3 regions of the Pantoea sp. X-Soil-YNGN-785 genome follow, and region 1 is predicted to be linked to each of the others. Evidence: predicted binding sites of a transcription regulator. Region 1 holds the regulator's gene; each other region holds the start of a gene.
What was found. The regulator PurR, encoded in region 1, represses purine synthesis genes. The targets are predictions, from matches to a motif close to CANGCAAACGTTTGCNTG.

Region 1 (4,963 bases):
CCATACCGCAGAACGGCACCATCAGGCTCACCAGCGTGCTGCCGCCTGACAGCGCGACGGCAAACAGCGCCAGAATGCTCAGGCTGTAAATGCCCAGCAGCCACGGTAACAGCTGAGCGCCATTAAAGCGGTTAAGAAGGGCACGACAGCCGAATCCACCAATCAAAAAGGCGAGCGTCTGGGGCACATAACTCAGGCCGATATCGGCGGGTGAAAGGCCCAGATCCGCCAGAATAAACGGCGAGCCGGTCAGCCAGGCAAAAAAACTGGCTGAACAGGCGGAGTAGACCAGCACGTTGCCGCTGTAAACCCGTGATTTCAGCAGAGTGAAAAAGCCAGGCTGGGCTCCTTTCTCGCGTGCTTCCTGGCGTACGGTGGGCAGGCGCAGCGTGGTCAGAATCAACGCCACCGCAATCAGCGTCAGCACCAGGAAAATCGAACGCCAGTGGAAATGGCCGATGAGCCAGGCACCCAGCAACGGGGCCAGCGCCGGGGAGAGCGCAACCAGCGGCATAATCGTGGCAAAGACTTTGTTAGCGCGCGCGGCAGGATAGCGATCCACTACCAGTGCCTGCCAGCTCACGGCCGCAGCACAGACGCCAATCGCCTGCACAAAGCGCAGCGCCAGCATCAGAGTGATATCATTCACCCACAGCATGCCCGCACAGCCGATGCCAAACATGGCCAGTCCGGCCAGCAGCACCGGTTTACGTCCAATGCGATCGGAAAGCGGTCCCCAGAAGAGCTGCCCACAGGCGAAACCCGCCAGAAAGAGACTCATACTGGCGCTGATCAGGCCCGGCGAGGTATTAAACGTTTGCTGCATCGCACCAAAGGCGGGCAGGTACATATCTGTGGCTAAAAAGCCGAGCATGCTCAGCAGGGCAAGGTAGGGCATAAATCCTTTATTCGACAACATCTCATTCTCATTTTTGCAGGATGAACGCGGCAGAGTGTAAAAGGTGCGTTTGCCGCTGTGAAACGGTAATATTTGCCGATTGCTGTTAAAATTTTTGAAGGCAGATTATGTGGTCAGAATATGCATTAGAGGTCGTTGACGCGGTCGCCCGCGGGGGCAGCTTCAGCGCCGCTGCTCAGGAGCTGCATCGGGTGCCCTCTGCCATCAGCTACACGGTGCGTCAGCTGGAGAACTGGCTGGCAGTGCCGCTGTTCGAACGCCAGCATCGCGAAGTGGTGCTGACGCCAGCAGGCGAACATTTTGTTCGGGAAGGGCGCAGCGTCATCAAAAAAATGCTTGCCACCCGGCGTCAGTGTCAGCAGCTGGCCAACGGCTGGCGCGGGCAGCTCAGCATTGCCGTTGACCGCATCGCCAAACCTCAACGCACCCGGCAGCTGGTCAAAGACTTCTATCGCCACTTCCCCGATATGGAACTGATCATCAGCTATGAAGTCTTTAACGGCGTCTGGGATGCACTGGCCGACGGTCGGGTGGAAGTTGCGATTGGGGCCACCCAGGCGATTCCGGTAGGCGGACGGTTTGCATTTCGAGATATGGGTACGCTCAACTGGCGCTGCGTGGTCGCGCCCGATCATCCTCTGACTCAGGCGAACCAGATCGATGATGACACGCTGCGTAGCTGGCCGTCACTGGTGCTGGAAGATACATCACGCGCACTGCCGCGTCGTATGACATGGACGCTGGATAACCAGCGCAGGCTGGTGGTGCCGGAGTGGCAAACCGGACTGGAGTGCGTGCAGGCAGGCTTGTGTGTGGCGATGGTGCCGGGTCATCTGGCCAGACCACTGCTCGACAGCGGCGAGCTGGTCGAACTGACGCTGCCGGTGGCATTTCCGGATAGCCCCTGTTGCGTCAGCTGGGCAGAAGATCGCGCATCACCGGCGACAGGCTGGTTGCTCAGCTATCTGGGTGATGCGCAAACGCTTAATCAGGAGTGGTTAAGCGAGGATTAGCGGCGATAGTCGCGGAACGGACCATCTGCCACTGAACGGCGCTCAATCAGCGTCGGATGGACTTCAATCGTTTGTGACACTTCGCGCTTACTGGTGATGCGGTCAAGCAGCATATCCAGCGCTTTCTCACCCAGCTGGGCTTTTGGCTGATGCACCGTGGTCAGGGCAGGGGCGAAATAGCGGGCGTTGCGCACATTGTCATAGCCGATGATCGAAATATCCTGCGGTACGCGCAAACCCATCTCGTCGGCGGCGCAAATGGCCCCCATCGCCATGATGTCACCGCCGCAGAACACCGCCGTAGGGCGTTGTTTCTGTGACAGGATCTGCTGCATCGCCTGATAGCCTGACTCCGGCTCAAAGTCACCCTGTACAATCCACTCGGCACGCGGCTGAATACCCGCTTCTTCCAGCGCCTTCAGAAAACCGGCATGGCGTCCGCCGCCGGTATTGCGCTCCATCTGACCGGGGATAGCACCAATATCACGGTGTCCGCGTTCAATCAGATAACGTCCCGCCAGATAGCCGCCCTGGAAGGCGTTATCGAGAACTGTATCAGTAAAGTCGGCGCGCGATTCGCCCCAGTCCATCACCACCATCGGGATATTGCGGTTCTCTTCCAGCATCTGCAGCAGATCGTCCGGATACTCAGAGCACATCACCAGCAGACCATCGACGCGCTTCTGCGCCATCATGCTGAGATAGGCGCGCTGTTTTTGGAGATCGTTATGCGCATTACCCAAAATCAGCGTATAGCCTTTGTCAAAACAGTGGTTTTCAACCGCTTCAATAATTTCAGCGAAATAGGGCGCTTCGCTGGAGGTGGCAAGCAGGCCCAGCGTTTTGGTGTGGTTTACTTTCAGGCTGCGCGCCACAGCACTTGGCGAGTAGTGCAGTTCCTTAATTGCCTGCCAGACCGCCTCGCGTGTTTCTTCAGCGACAAAGCGGGTTTTATTGATGACGTGCGAAACGGTGGTCGTTGAGACGCCAGCGCGTTTCGCCACATCTTTAATTGTTGCCATGAAAATCGGACTCCAGTGCTTACCTAACTCTATGATAAGCGTAATGTTAAACGTTTGCGTCTGCTCAGGGTTTTTTCCGCAAAAATGCGGCTTTTCTGGCCGGTAAACAGGCCGCTGGCGGAGAAAAAACGCCAGAAAAGATGCGCAAACGGAATCAGGGTTGCGCGCGTTGCGCAACAAAGGCGGGATTCTAACAAGGCTGAACGGATAAAACGAGATTTTTACCGGACCCTGTGGGAAAATGCCATATCCCTGCAAAGTGTGTGACTAAGGAGCAAGCAATGAGTACCGATTTGAAACTGGCTTTGATGACCACTGTCGGCTGTCTGCTGATGATTGTGGCCTTTAGTTTTACTGCCATTCTGCACTAATAAAAAAAGCCGGGATTATCCCGGCTTTTTTCTGACTGTTCTGCTGCTCAGCGTATCGTTTTCGGCGTCATCACCCGACGGGCACCAATATAGTGGCGCTGCCAGTAATCTTCCCCTAATGCACTGATCTGAATATCTTTGCCGGTACGTGGCGACTGAATAAACTTGCCATCGCCCAAATAAACGCCGACGTGGTCCGCTGTGCCGCGGCCATTAATACGGAAGAAGACCAGATCGCCTTTCTCCAGCGACTCACGCTTGATCGGCGCGGCGTCACGCAGGTGATACATCTCGTTAGCGGTACGCGGGATCTTAAATTTCACCAGGTCTTTATAGGCATACCAGACCAGACCGCTGCAATCGAAACCGGTATGTGGAGAGGTGCCGCCCCACTGATAGGGTTTACCCAACTGCCCCATCAGCTTGGTCATTGCAGTCTCACGCGCCTTCTGATAGCGCTGGCGGTGGGATTTGCTCATTTTAATCGTGCCTGGCTCGCGGGTGGTGACCTCAGCGGTTTTCAGCTGGCGCTGATGCCCATAGCGTTTCTTCTCTTTATTTTTTTCTTTGCTTTTGCTGATACGGGCGGTTTTGAGCGAGGTCTTCTTAGCAGGCGTCTGATTAGCAGTGAGTTCGACTTTTTTCTGTTTTTTCGTTTTAAGTTTTTGGTCAGGGCTGAGACGAGTTTTTTTCGTCACCGTTTTTACCGGGCGACGCTTGCGGCGTTCATCGTCGCGCGCACTCTTTTTCTCTGCTTTATGCGTATTGACGTTCACCGGCGCGTGAGGCGACGCAGCGGCGATGTTGAAAAACAGTTGCGCAAAGGCCAGCATAAAAAGCGTAATGATTAAACGCATAGTCCATTAATTAGTTAAGTTGTCAGGGCCACTACGCACCGCGACAAAGTTGAGATTAATCTGATCCAGGATCAGTGCCCAGGCCATTCTAGTCCAGTTCGCTTAAAAACTGTAATGCCTTTTAATGTTAATCTTTGCAGCCCACGTGATTGCACTGAAAATGAACATTTTCAGCATGTTATACCAACGGAATTATTACGAATTATTAAACTGTTACCAGCTGTTAATACCTGAAGTTAAATGTCCTGCGCACGGGACTTAACAATGATGGTCATTTAATCGGGCAGGGAGCAAAATCTCATTTTCAGTCACGCTGTGAAGTCGCTACAATAAACAAACACGAAGTAACGAATTAAGGAAGGCAATTATGAGTACTGTAGAAAAAATTCAGCGCCAGATCGCAGAAAACCCGATCCTGCTGTACATGAAAGGTTCCCCGAAACTGCCAAGCTGCGGTTTCTCTGCACAGGCGGTGCAGGCGCTGTCAGCCTGCGGTGAGCGTTTTGCTTACGTGGATATTCTGCAGAACCCGGACATTCGTGCTGAGCTGCCGAAATACGCTAACTGGCCGACCTTCCCGCAGCTATGGGTGGATGGTGAACTGGTTGGTGGATGCGACATCATCGTCGAGATGTTACAGCGTGGTGAACTGCAGTCGCTGATCAAAGAGACCGCAGAAAAATTTAAAGAAGCAGAATAAAAAAAGGCCGACATTATGTCGGCCTCTTTCATTGTGGCATCCCTTATGCGGATGTCGTGGCGTCTGCGTCGCCCCCGGCGA
Region 2 (4,963 bases), 1.4 Mb from region 1:
GATGGCATTGAGAATCTCACCGACAGCGTGGTGAAAGAGGCCGATGAGATTGAAGCACTGATGGCGGCGGCAAAACAGGCATGACGATTCTGATTGCCGGAGGCGGCATGACCGGGGCGACGCTGGCGCTGGCGATCTCCCATCTTACCCAGGGCACACTGCCGGTGACGCTGATTGAAAGCAGTGAGCCTGGCAGTCGGGCGCATCCTGGTTTCGATGGCCGCGCGATTGCGCTCTCTGCCGGCACCTGCCAGCAGCTGGCGGACATCAATCTGTGGCAGCGCATCGCCAGTTGTGCCACCCCGATTACCGATATCCATGTTTCCGACCGCGGGCACGCTGGCTTTGTATCGCTGGCAGCGGCTGATTACGCGATTCCGGCGCTGGGACAGGTGGTTGAACTGTTTGACGTCGGTCAGCGGCTGTTTGCTGAACTGAAAAAAGCGCCAGGCGTGACGCTGCGCTGTCCGGCGCGCGTCACGCATGCCCAACGCAGCGAGCAGCAGGTAGAGGTGACGCTGGACAGTGGCGAGCAACTCAGCGGCAAACTGCTGGTGGCGGCGGATGGCACGCGATCTGCGCTGGCCGCCTCGTGCGGTATCCAGTGGCAACGGGACGACTATCAGCAGCTCGCCGTGATTGCCAATGTCACCACTGCGTTGCCTCATCAGGGTCGGGCATTCGAGCGTTTCACCGAACATGGCCCGCTGGCGTTGCTGCCGATGTCCGGCAACCGTCTGTCACTGGTCTGGTGTCATCCGCTTTCGCAGCGTGAACGCATTGAGCAGTGGAGCGAGGCCGAATTCCTGAGCCAGCTTCAGCGTGCCTTTGGCTGGCGCCTGGGCAAATTCACCCACACCGGTCAGCGTGAATATTACCCGCTGGCACTCCACCGGGCGATCTCGCCCGTGACCCACCGCGTGGCGGTGGTGGGCAATGCAGCGCAGACGCTGCATCCGATTGCCGGACAGGGCTTCAATCTTGGCCTGCGGGATGTGATGTCGCTGGCCGAAACCCTGGCCGCCGCCCATCGCCAGCAGCAGGACCCCGGCAGCTATGCGGTGCTGAACAATTACCAGCAGCGTCGTCAGCCCGACCGCGCCGCGACTATCGGTATTACCGACGGTCTGGTTCGTGTCTTTGCGAATCGCTATGGCCCGATGGTGGCCGGTCGCAACCTGGGTCTGCTGGCGATGGATCATCTGCCGTGGTTACGAAATCAACTGGCTGAGCGTACGCTTGGCTGGGTTAAGCGTTAATAAAGAGGCTCAGATGCAAACTTTTGATGTGGTGATTGCCGGTGGCGGTATGGTGGGGCTGGCGGTGGCCTGCGGCTTGCAGGGCAGCGGGCTGCGCATCGCCGTGCTGGAAAAATCGCCGGAGCCACCGCTGGCGCTGAGTGCGTCTCCGTCCATTCGCGTGTCGGCAATCAATGCTGCCAGCGAACGGCTGCTGCAGAAGCTGGATGTCTGGTCGACCATTCTCTCGCTGCGCTGCCGCGCATATCACGGCATGGAAGTGTGGGATAAGGACAGTTTCGGCACCATCGCCTTTGATGATGAGCAGCAGGGCCTGTCGCATCTGGGCCATATCATCGAAAATCCGGTGATTCATAACGCGCTCTGGCAACGCGCCAGCGCCTGCAGTGACGTAACGCTGATGGCACCCTCGCAGTTACAGCAGGTGGCATTTGGCGACAACGAAGCCTTTATTACTCTGCAGGATGGCAGCATGTTAAGCGCGCGATTAATGATTGCCGCTGACGGGGCTAACTCCTGGCTGCGCAACAAAGCCGACATTCCGCTGACCTTCTGGGATTACGATCACCATGCGTTAGTGGCTAACGTCCGCACTGAGAAGCCTCACGATGCGGTAGCGCGCCAGGTGTTCCACGGCGACGGCATTCTGGCTTTCCTGCCGATGCAGGATCCCCATCTGAGCTCCATCGTCTGGTCGCTCTCGCCGCAGGAAGCGAGTCGTCTGGAAACCATGCCAGACGCGCTGTTCAATCAGCAGCTCTCGGTGGCGTTTGATATGCGCCTTGGCCTGTGCCAGCTCGAGAGCGAGCGTAAGTCGTTCCCGCTGGTGGCGCGCTATGCCCGCAACTTTGCGGCACACCGTCTGGCGCTGGTGGGCGATGCGGCCCACACCATTCATCCACTGGCGGGTCAGGGCGTTAACCTTGGCTTTATGGATGCCGCCGAATTGATTGGTGAAATTCGCCGTCTGCATCAGCAGGGTAAAGATATTGGTCAGCACCTTTATCTGCGTCGCTACGAGCGCAGCCGTAAGCACAGTGCTGCCATGATGCTGGCGGGAATGCAGGGCTTCCGTGAAATGTTCGCCGGTAATAATCCGGCAAAAAAACTGCTGCGCGATGTCGGTCTGAAACTGGCCGATCGCCTGCCTGGGGTAAAACCCATGATGCTGAAGCAGGCGATGGGCCTGAATGATTTGCCCGCCTGGCTACGCTAAATCCACACCTTCTGATAAGCCAGCATCTGCTGGCTTTTTTTATCCCTTAACCCCTCTGCACCACCAAAAGGCAACGCTGCACCATCAGGGATCTTCGTTTGATTTATTCTAATTTTGCGGCCGAATTCGCATTACTTTTTCTCATTCATCTCCTGGCAGGGTGCGGAATTTTTTTAACATCCTGAATGCCATCCCGCATAAATTTGCTGCGTATATTTAAAAGCCCTGCATTTATTGCGCGATTAATCACAAAATTGCAGTTTTTTATCCTGTGGTCAGTTGTTCCTGGTTAGGCTGTGCATCTGCTTTCGACCCCGGTTTGCTTATGGTTAATCGTCAGATTCGGTGGTAACGTCAGCCGTAAGAGAACGTTTGCGTCCGGCCCTTAATTCCGGCGCACTTTTGCACTCAACCGCTTCTGCACAGGATGGTTATGACTCAGCAAACACCTCTGTTTGAACAGCATCAGGCCTGCGGTGCCCGCATGGTAGATTTTCATGGCTGGATGATGCCGCTGCACTATGGCTCCCAGATGGATGAACATCATGTGGTGCGCAGCGACGCCGGTATGTTTGATGTCTCTCACATGACCATTGTTGACCTGACAGGTCCGCGTACCCGCGAATTCCTGCGCTACCTGCTGGCAAATGATGTGGCAAAACTGACGCAGCCGGGTAAAGCGCTCTACACCGGCATGCTGAATGCTTCAGGTGGCGTCATTGATGATTTAATTGTTTACTTTATGAGCGAAACGTTCTTCAGGCTGGTGGTGAACTCCGCGACCCGTGAGAAGGACCTCGCCTGGATTACCCAACACGCAGAGGGCTATGGCATTACGCTCACCGAACGTGATGACCTGGCGCTGATTGCCGTGCAAGGGCCGCAGGCGCAGCAGAAAGCGCAGACCCTGTTCAGCGAAGAACAGCGTCTGGCTGTCGCTGGCATGAAGCCGTTTTTCGGTGTGCAGTCAGGTGACCTGTTTATCGCTACGACCGGCTACACCGGCGAAGCGGGCTATGAAATTGCGATGCCCGCAGAAGAAGCGGCCAATTTCTGGCAGCGTCTGCTGGCCGCTGGTGTAAAACCGGCTGGCCTTGGCGCACGCGATACGCTGCGTCTGGAGGCGGGTATGAATCTTTATGGTCAGGAGATGGATGAAGGCGTGTCACCGCTGGCCGCCAACATGGGCTGGACCGTCTGCTGGGAACCCGCCGATCGCGATTTCATCGGCCGGGAAGCGCTGGAACTGCAGCGTGAACGTGGCACCGAAAAACTGGTGGGGCTGATCCTCACAGAAAAAGGGGTGCTGCGTAACGGCCAGCCGGTGCGTTTCACCGATGACCAGGGGCAGTTGCAGGAAGGCATCATCACCAGTGGTTCTTTCTCACCGACGCTGGGTTACAGCATCGCCCTGGCGCGTGTTCCAGCCTCTATCGGCAGCACTGCCATCGTTGAGATCCGTAACCGCCAGATGCCGGTTCAGGTTACCCGTCCCGTTTTTGTCCGCGCCGGTAAACCGGTCGCCCAGTAAATTTTATTCAGGAGAAATGGCCAATGAGCAATGTGCCGAATACGTTGAAGTACCGCGACAGCCACGAATGGGTGCGCAAAGAAGCTGATGGCAGCTACACGGTGGGGATTACGGAACATGCGCAGGAGTTACTGGGCGACATGGTGTTTGTTGATCTGCCTGAAGTGGGCGCGACGTTTGCTGCCGGTGAAGAGTGCGCGGTGGCTGAATCCGTTAAAGCAGCCTCAGACATCTATGCGCCGATCAGCGGTGAGATTGTGGCGGTCAACGAAGCGCTGACCGACTCGCCGGAGCAGGTCAACAGCGAGCCTTATGACGGCGGCTGGTTATTCAAAATCAAAGCCAGCGACGCGTCTGAAATCGACACGTTGCTGGATGCGGATGCTTACAAAGCCTCCATCGACGAGTAGTCGTCAGGCGGCCTCGTGCAGAGGCCGCAGATTTCTGTTTGCTCTCCGGTTCCCCCAGCCCGATTCAGGATTTACTGCTAATGACTCAGACTCTCAGCCAGCTTGAACACAACGGTGCATTCATTGAGCGCCATATTGGTCCTTCACCTGAGCAGCAGGCGCAGATGCTTGACGCGATTGGTGCCCGTTCGCTGGACGCGTTAATCAGCACGATTGTGCCGGCAGACATTCAGCTGCCTGGCCCGCCCGCGGTGGGCGAAGCCGCTACGGAACAGCAGGCGCTGGCCGAACTGAAAGCCATTGCCAGCCAGAATCTGCGGTACAAATCCTGGATAGGTATGGGATACAGCGCGGTCATCACCCCGCCGGTCATCCTGCGTAACATGCTGGAGAATCCGGGCTGGTACACCGCCTATACGCCGTATCAGCCTGAAGTTTCACAAGGCCGTCTGGAAGCGCTGCTGAACTTTCAGCAGCTGACGCTGGATCTCACCGGCATGGATATCGCGTCCGCCTCGCTGCTGGATGAAGCCACTGCCGCCGCCGA
Region 3 (4,963 bases), 210 kb from region 1:
CCCGCCTGATCGACCTGATCGTTGGCAACGATATCGAGACTAAAACCCGATTCAGGTACGCCGTTCTGAATAATCTTCTGGCTGATATCGGCTTTTACCGATTCGCAGGATGCCTGCGCCATCAGCGGCAGAGCAAATAACGCCGCGCTTAACAAAACCCTCTGTAGCTTCATCACGTCTTCCTTATGTTAGTCGTCCGTCATTACTATAGCTCAAATTTACGGCGCTACCGGGCGACCTGAACGGCGGTCCAGACAACGCAGGGTGTTAGGTTCCCAGTACGCGTTGAGATTGAGGCTCTGCTCGCACTTGTCGCGGGTATCAAAGGCGCGATCGGTTTTATCAAACTCTTTTTCGACGCGGGTGTTCACTTTGTTGCGCAGCATACGCGTGTCATTCCATTGCTCTTTGTCCTGACGCGCTGCTTCATTGCTCAGCGCAGAACTGCCATCTTCAATGATCAGACGATTAGTATTCGCAGTGGCAGTCAACGCCGTTGTGGAGAGCAGCACCATCAGCACGGCAGGGATCATTTTTTTCATCACAATTTCCTTTAGTTAACGCAAACATCGCCATCCGGGACGGCTGTTGCAGCGAGTACTCATAGTATATCATCGCCGTTTCTTTGCTCACCAGGGGTGAGTCGTTTGTTTACGTTCAGGAGAGGTAAGAGTGCTGATTAAGACCGCCTTGCTTTTTTTTATTACCGCGCTGGCGGAGATCACCGGCTGCTTTCTGCCGTGGCTATGGCTTAAAAAAGGGGGATCGGCGTGGCTGTTACTGCCCGCCGCGGCGAGTCTGGCGCTGTTTGTCTGGCTGCTGACGCTGCATCCTGCCGCCAGTGGACGGGTCTATGCCGCTTATGGCGGTGTCTATGTGCTGACCGCACTGCTCTGGTTACGGGTGGTGGATGGCGTGAAGTTAAGTGCGTGGGACTGGAGCGGTGCATTGATTGCCTTCAGCGGCATGCTGATCATCGTGCTGGGCTGGGGACGCGGCTAGCGCCAGCCGTGATGGCTGGCGCGGCAGAGGCTTAGGGCTTATGCACTTTCAGGCCCGCCAGCGTCTGGCTGACCGGCATCATTTCCAGGCTATTGATATTGACATGCTTAGGCAGTGTGGCGACCCACCAGACCGCTTCAGTCACATCTTCCGGCGTCAGAGCGGTAGCGCCCTCATAGACCTGACCGGCTTTGTCATCATCGCCTTTAAAGCGCACGTTGGAAAATTCGGTACCACCAACCAGACCCGGCTCAATGTCGGTCACACGCAGCGCGGTGCCGTGCAGATCGGTACGCAGGTTCAGGCTGAACTGACGCACAAAGGCTTTGGTCGCTCCGTAAACGTTGCCCCCGGCATACGGCCAGCTGCCGGCAATGGAACCGATATTGATGATATGACCCACATCCCGCTCCACCATCTGTGGCAGCAGGGCGCGGGTCATATAGACCAGCCCCTTAGTGTTGGTGTCGATCATATTTTCCCAGTCTTCGACGTTAGCCTTGTGCGCAGGCTCAATGCCCAGCGCCAGACCGGCGTTGTTAACCAGTACGTCAATATTGCGCCATTCTGCCGGTAACTGTGCCACCGCCTCTTCAATAACGGCACGGTTACGCACATCCAGCTGCACGGTATAGAGGCTGTCGCCCAGCTCATCCTTCAGCGCTTTCAGACGTTCCGCGCGGCGTCCGGTGGCGATCACTTTATGACCGTTCTCAATAAAGCGGCGGGTGATGCTTTCACCAAAACCAGCGGTCGCGCCGGTGACAAAAATAATCATCTCACTGTTCCTTATGCCATTTTCAGAGTCGATGGCTTCACCATAGCATTTCATTTCTGCTTCTGCGCGTGGAAAAGCAGACTGGCCTGTAAACGGATTTTAACGGGTATCCCACTGCGCCTTTTCAGAGCAGCCTGCACCGTAAAAGGGCGGATTGTCGGGTTGCAGGCCATACTCAGGTTAACCTGTCTGCGCGATATCGCATCGCAACCGTTTGCATCGGCTCCGCAAACGGTTGCGACGCTGCCGGAGGCCACTTTTGTTGCGCAACACCCTGTTATTTTTATTAATATACTGATATTTAAGGTTTTTATTGGATTCCAGATCTGGCACGCAGGTTGCAGGGTTTTTAATAGAGATTCCTCTGCAGATAATCAATCGCGCTTTCAGAAAGGACATACCATGCTATCAGCAACCGATACGGCGATACGCGCCAGCTTCTTTGACTTCACTGGCGTGGTGAATCATCCCGACGATTTGACCGGAAAGGCTCGCTATCTGGAGGATGGGGTGCTGCTGCTGCGTGACGGACACGTAATTGGGCTGGATAGCTGGGAGAACAGCGAGGCGAAGCTGGCAGGTCATCCCGTGACCGATATGCGTGGCAAGCTGATTGTGCCGGGCTTTGTCGATACCCATATTCACTATCCGCAGACGGAGATGATTGGTGCCTTTGGCGAACAGCTGCTGGAGTGGCTGAATCACTACACTTTCCCGGTTGAAGCGCAGTATCACTGCCCGGATCACGCGGCAAAGATGTCCGCCTTTTTCCTGCATCAGCTGCTCTCCAACGGCACCACCAGCGCGCTGGTGTTTGGCACCGTACATCCGCAATCCGTCGACGCGCTGTTCAGCGCCGCCGAAGCCCTGAACATGCGGCTGATTGCCGGCAAAGTGATGATGGATCGCAATGCGCCCGACAATCTCATCGAAACCCCGGAACAGAGCTACCAGCAGACGCGGGCGCTGATTGAGCGCTGGCACAAACGTGGACGGCTGAATTATGCGCTGACGCCGCGCTTTGCGCCGACCTCATCCCCGCAGCTGCTGGAAAAAGTGCAGCAGCTGCGTCAGGCGTTCCCGGATACCTGGCTGCACACCCATCTCAGCGAAAACCCGCAGGAGGTTGCCTGGGTGAAAGAACTGTTCCCGGAGCGCGAGGGTTATCTGGATGTTTATCATCATCACGAGCTGACCGGTCGCCGCAGCGTCTTTGCGCACTGCCTGCATCTGGAAGATAAAGAGTGGCAGTGTCTGCACGACACCGATTCTTCTATTGCCTTCTGTCCCACCTCAAATCTGTTCCTCGGCAGCGGCCTGTTTAACATCAAACGCAGCTGGCAGCAGGGCGTGATAGTCGGTATTGGCACCGATGTCGGCGCAGGCACCACTTTTAATATGCTGCAGACACTGGGCGAAGCCTACAAGGTGGGCCAGCTGCAGCACTACCGGCTCAGCGCCGCCGAAGCCTTTTATCACGCCACGCTGGGCGGGGCGCGTGCGCTGGATCTCGACCATGAAATCGGTAATTTCAGCGTCGGCAAAGAGGCGGACTTTGTGGTGCTCGATCCGGCAGTCTCTGCGCTGCAGCAACTCCGCATCGGCAACAGCAAAGATATCTGGGAAAAGCTGTTCGTATTAATGACGCTGGGCGACGACCGCAACATTGCCCAGACCTGGGTCGGCGGTCGTCCGGTCTGGCAGCGCGATGCACAGGAGCAAGCCGCATGATCCAGTTTCTGTTAAACAATCAGCTGGTCAGCGAAGACGCGCTCGACCCGAATCTCACCGTGCTTAACTATCTGCGCACCCGTCAGCATCGGCCTGGCACCAAAGAGGGCTGTGCCTCCGGCGACTGCGGTGCCTGTAGCGTCACGCTGGGCAAAGCTGTTGAGGGAGAGATGCAGTATGAAACGGTCAACAGCTGCCTGACGCTGGTCTCCGCCTTACAGGGCAAGCAGCTGATCACGGTTGAGGATCTGCGTCACGGTCGCGCACTGCATCCGGCGCAGCAGGCGATGGTTGACTGCCACGGTTCACAATGCGGGTTCTGTACGCCAGGCTTTGTGATGTCGCTGTTCAGCCTGCAAAAAAAAGCAGCGGGCTGGGATCGGCATCAGGCGGAAACCGCGCTGGCGGGCAACCTCTGCCGCTGCACCGGCTACCGGCCAATCATGGCAGCCGCAGAACAGCTCTGCTCGCAGCCGGTCAATGATCAGTTCGATCACAGTGCTGCCAGCACCGTACAGCGGCTCGAGGCGCTGGCCACCCCGGAAATGCAGGAAATAGGCGATAAGGGGCATCGCTGCTTTCTGCCCAAAACCCCGTCCCAGCTGGCGGCAATCTATCAGGCGCATCCCGACGCGAAGCTGATTGCCGGTGGCACCGATCTCAGCCTGCAGATCACCCAGCAGCATAAAAAAATTCCGCTGCTGATTGCGCTGGAGCAGGTTGCCGCGCTCAAAGTCTGCAGCGAATTTAATGACCACTACCTGTTGGGTGCGGGCGCCTCGCTGCAGCAGGTCAGCGAGTTTCTTGCCAGCCGCATTCCCGGCGTCAGCGAGATGCTGCAGCGTTTTGCTTCGCTGCAAATCCGCCTGCAGGGGACACTCGGCGGCAACATTGGTAACGCCTCTCCGATAGGCGACGCCTCGCCGGTGCTGCTGGCCCTCAATGCCAGCTTGCTGCTGCAATGCGGAGAGCAGCAGCGCAGCCTGCCGCTTGACCAGTTCTTTACCGGCTATCGCCAGACGCAGCTGGAAAAAGGGGAGTTTATCCGCGCCATTCGTATCGATAAAGTGACGGTGTCACCTGATTTTGTGGCATGGAAAGTCTCGAAGCGGCTGGATGATGATATCTCTGCCGTGTTCGCTGCCTTTAACCTGCAATTGGAACAGGGCATTGTCAGTTCCGCCCGTATCGCCTTTGGCGGCATGGCAGCCACACCGCAGCGCGCCCGGCACTGTGAAGCGGCACTGGTCGGTCAGCCGCTGAATGCCGTGACGGTGTCACGGGCAGCCGCCGCGCTGGCTGAAGATTTCCAGCCGCTTTCTGATTTTCGCGCCAGCAGTGACTACCGCCTTCAGGTGGCACGCAATCTGCTTCGCCGCTACTGGCATCGCCATAACGGCGAAATAACCTGTCTTGAGGTCTCCCGCTATGTCTCATAACCGTCCTGAACTC

Region 2: gcvT (glycine cleavage system aminomethyltransferase GcvT) is a predicted target of PurR. The motif match lies at 2,837-2,854, and genes of this name have one in related genera.
Region 3: guaD (guanine deaminase) is a predicted target of PurR. The motif match lies at 1,984-2,001, and genes of this name have one in related genera.

The regions. Positions count from the first base shown of each region.
Region 1 covers NZ_AP035942.1:1,817,176-1,822,138, forward strand. Annotated here, with positions in the region: gene punC (purine nucleoside transporter PunC) at 1-919, opposite strand, end outside; gene punR (DNA-binding transcriptional activator PunR) at 1,027-1,932, shown strand; gene purR (HTH-type transcriptional repressor PurR) at 1,929-2,954, opposite strand; gene cydH (cytochrome bd-I oxidase subunit CydH) at 3,236-3,325, shown strand; gene AC6I8E_RS08430 (C40 family peptidase) at 3,373-4,182, opposite strand; gene AC6I8E_RS08435 (Grx4 family monothiol glutaredoxin) at 4,547-4,882, shown strand; gene rnt (ribonuclease T) at 4,926-4,963, opposite strand, start outside.
Region 2 covers NZ_AP035942.1:3,244,768-3,249,730, reverse strand. Annotated here, with positions in the region: gene pepP (Xaa-Pro aminopeptidase) at 1-84, shown strand, start outside; gene ubiH (2-octaprenyl-6-methoxyphenyl hydroxylase) at 81-1,259, shown strand; gene ubiI (FAD-dependent 2-octaprenylphenol hydroxylase) at 1,273-2,475, shown strand; gene gcvT (glycine cleavage system aminomethyltransferase GcvT) at 2,909-4,006, shown strand; gene gcvH (glycine cleavage system protein GcvH) at 4,030-4,416, shown strand; gene gcvP (aminomethyl-transferring glycine dehydrogenase) at 4,497-4,963, shown strand, end outside.
Region 3 covers NZ_AP035942.1:2,022,776-2,027,738, reverse strand. Annotated here, with positions in the region: gene AC6I8E_RS09445 (DUF1161 domain-containing protein) at 1-173, opposite strand, end outside; gene AC6I8E_RS09440 (DUF1283 family protein) at 219-542, opposite strand; gene AC6I8E_RS09435 (YnfA family protein) at 676-1,002, shown strand; gene ydfG (bifunctional NADP-dependent 3-hydroxy acid dehydrogenase/3-hydroxypropionate dehydrogenase YdfG) at 1,034-1,780, opposite strand; gene guaD (guanine deaminase) at 2,183-3,511, shown strand; gene xdhA (xanthine dehydrogenase small subunit) at 3,508-4,950, shown strand; gene xdhB (xanthine dehydrogenase molybdopterin binding subunit) at 4,940-4,963, shown strand, end outside.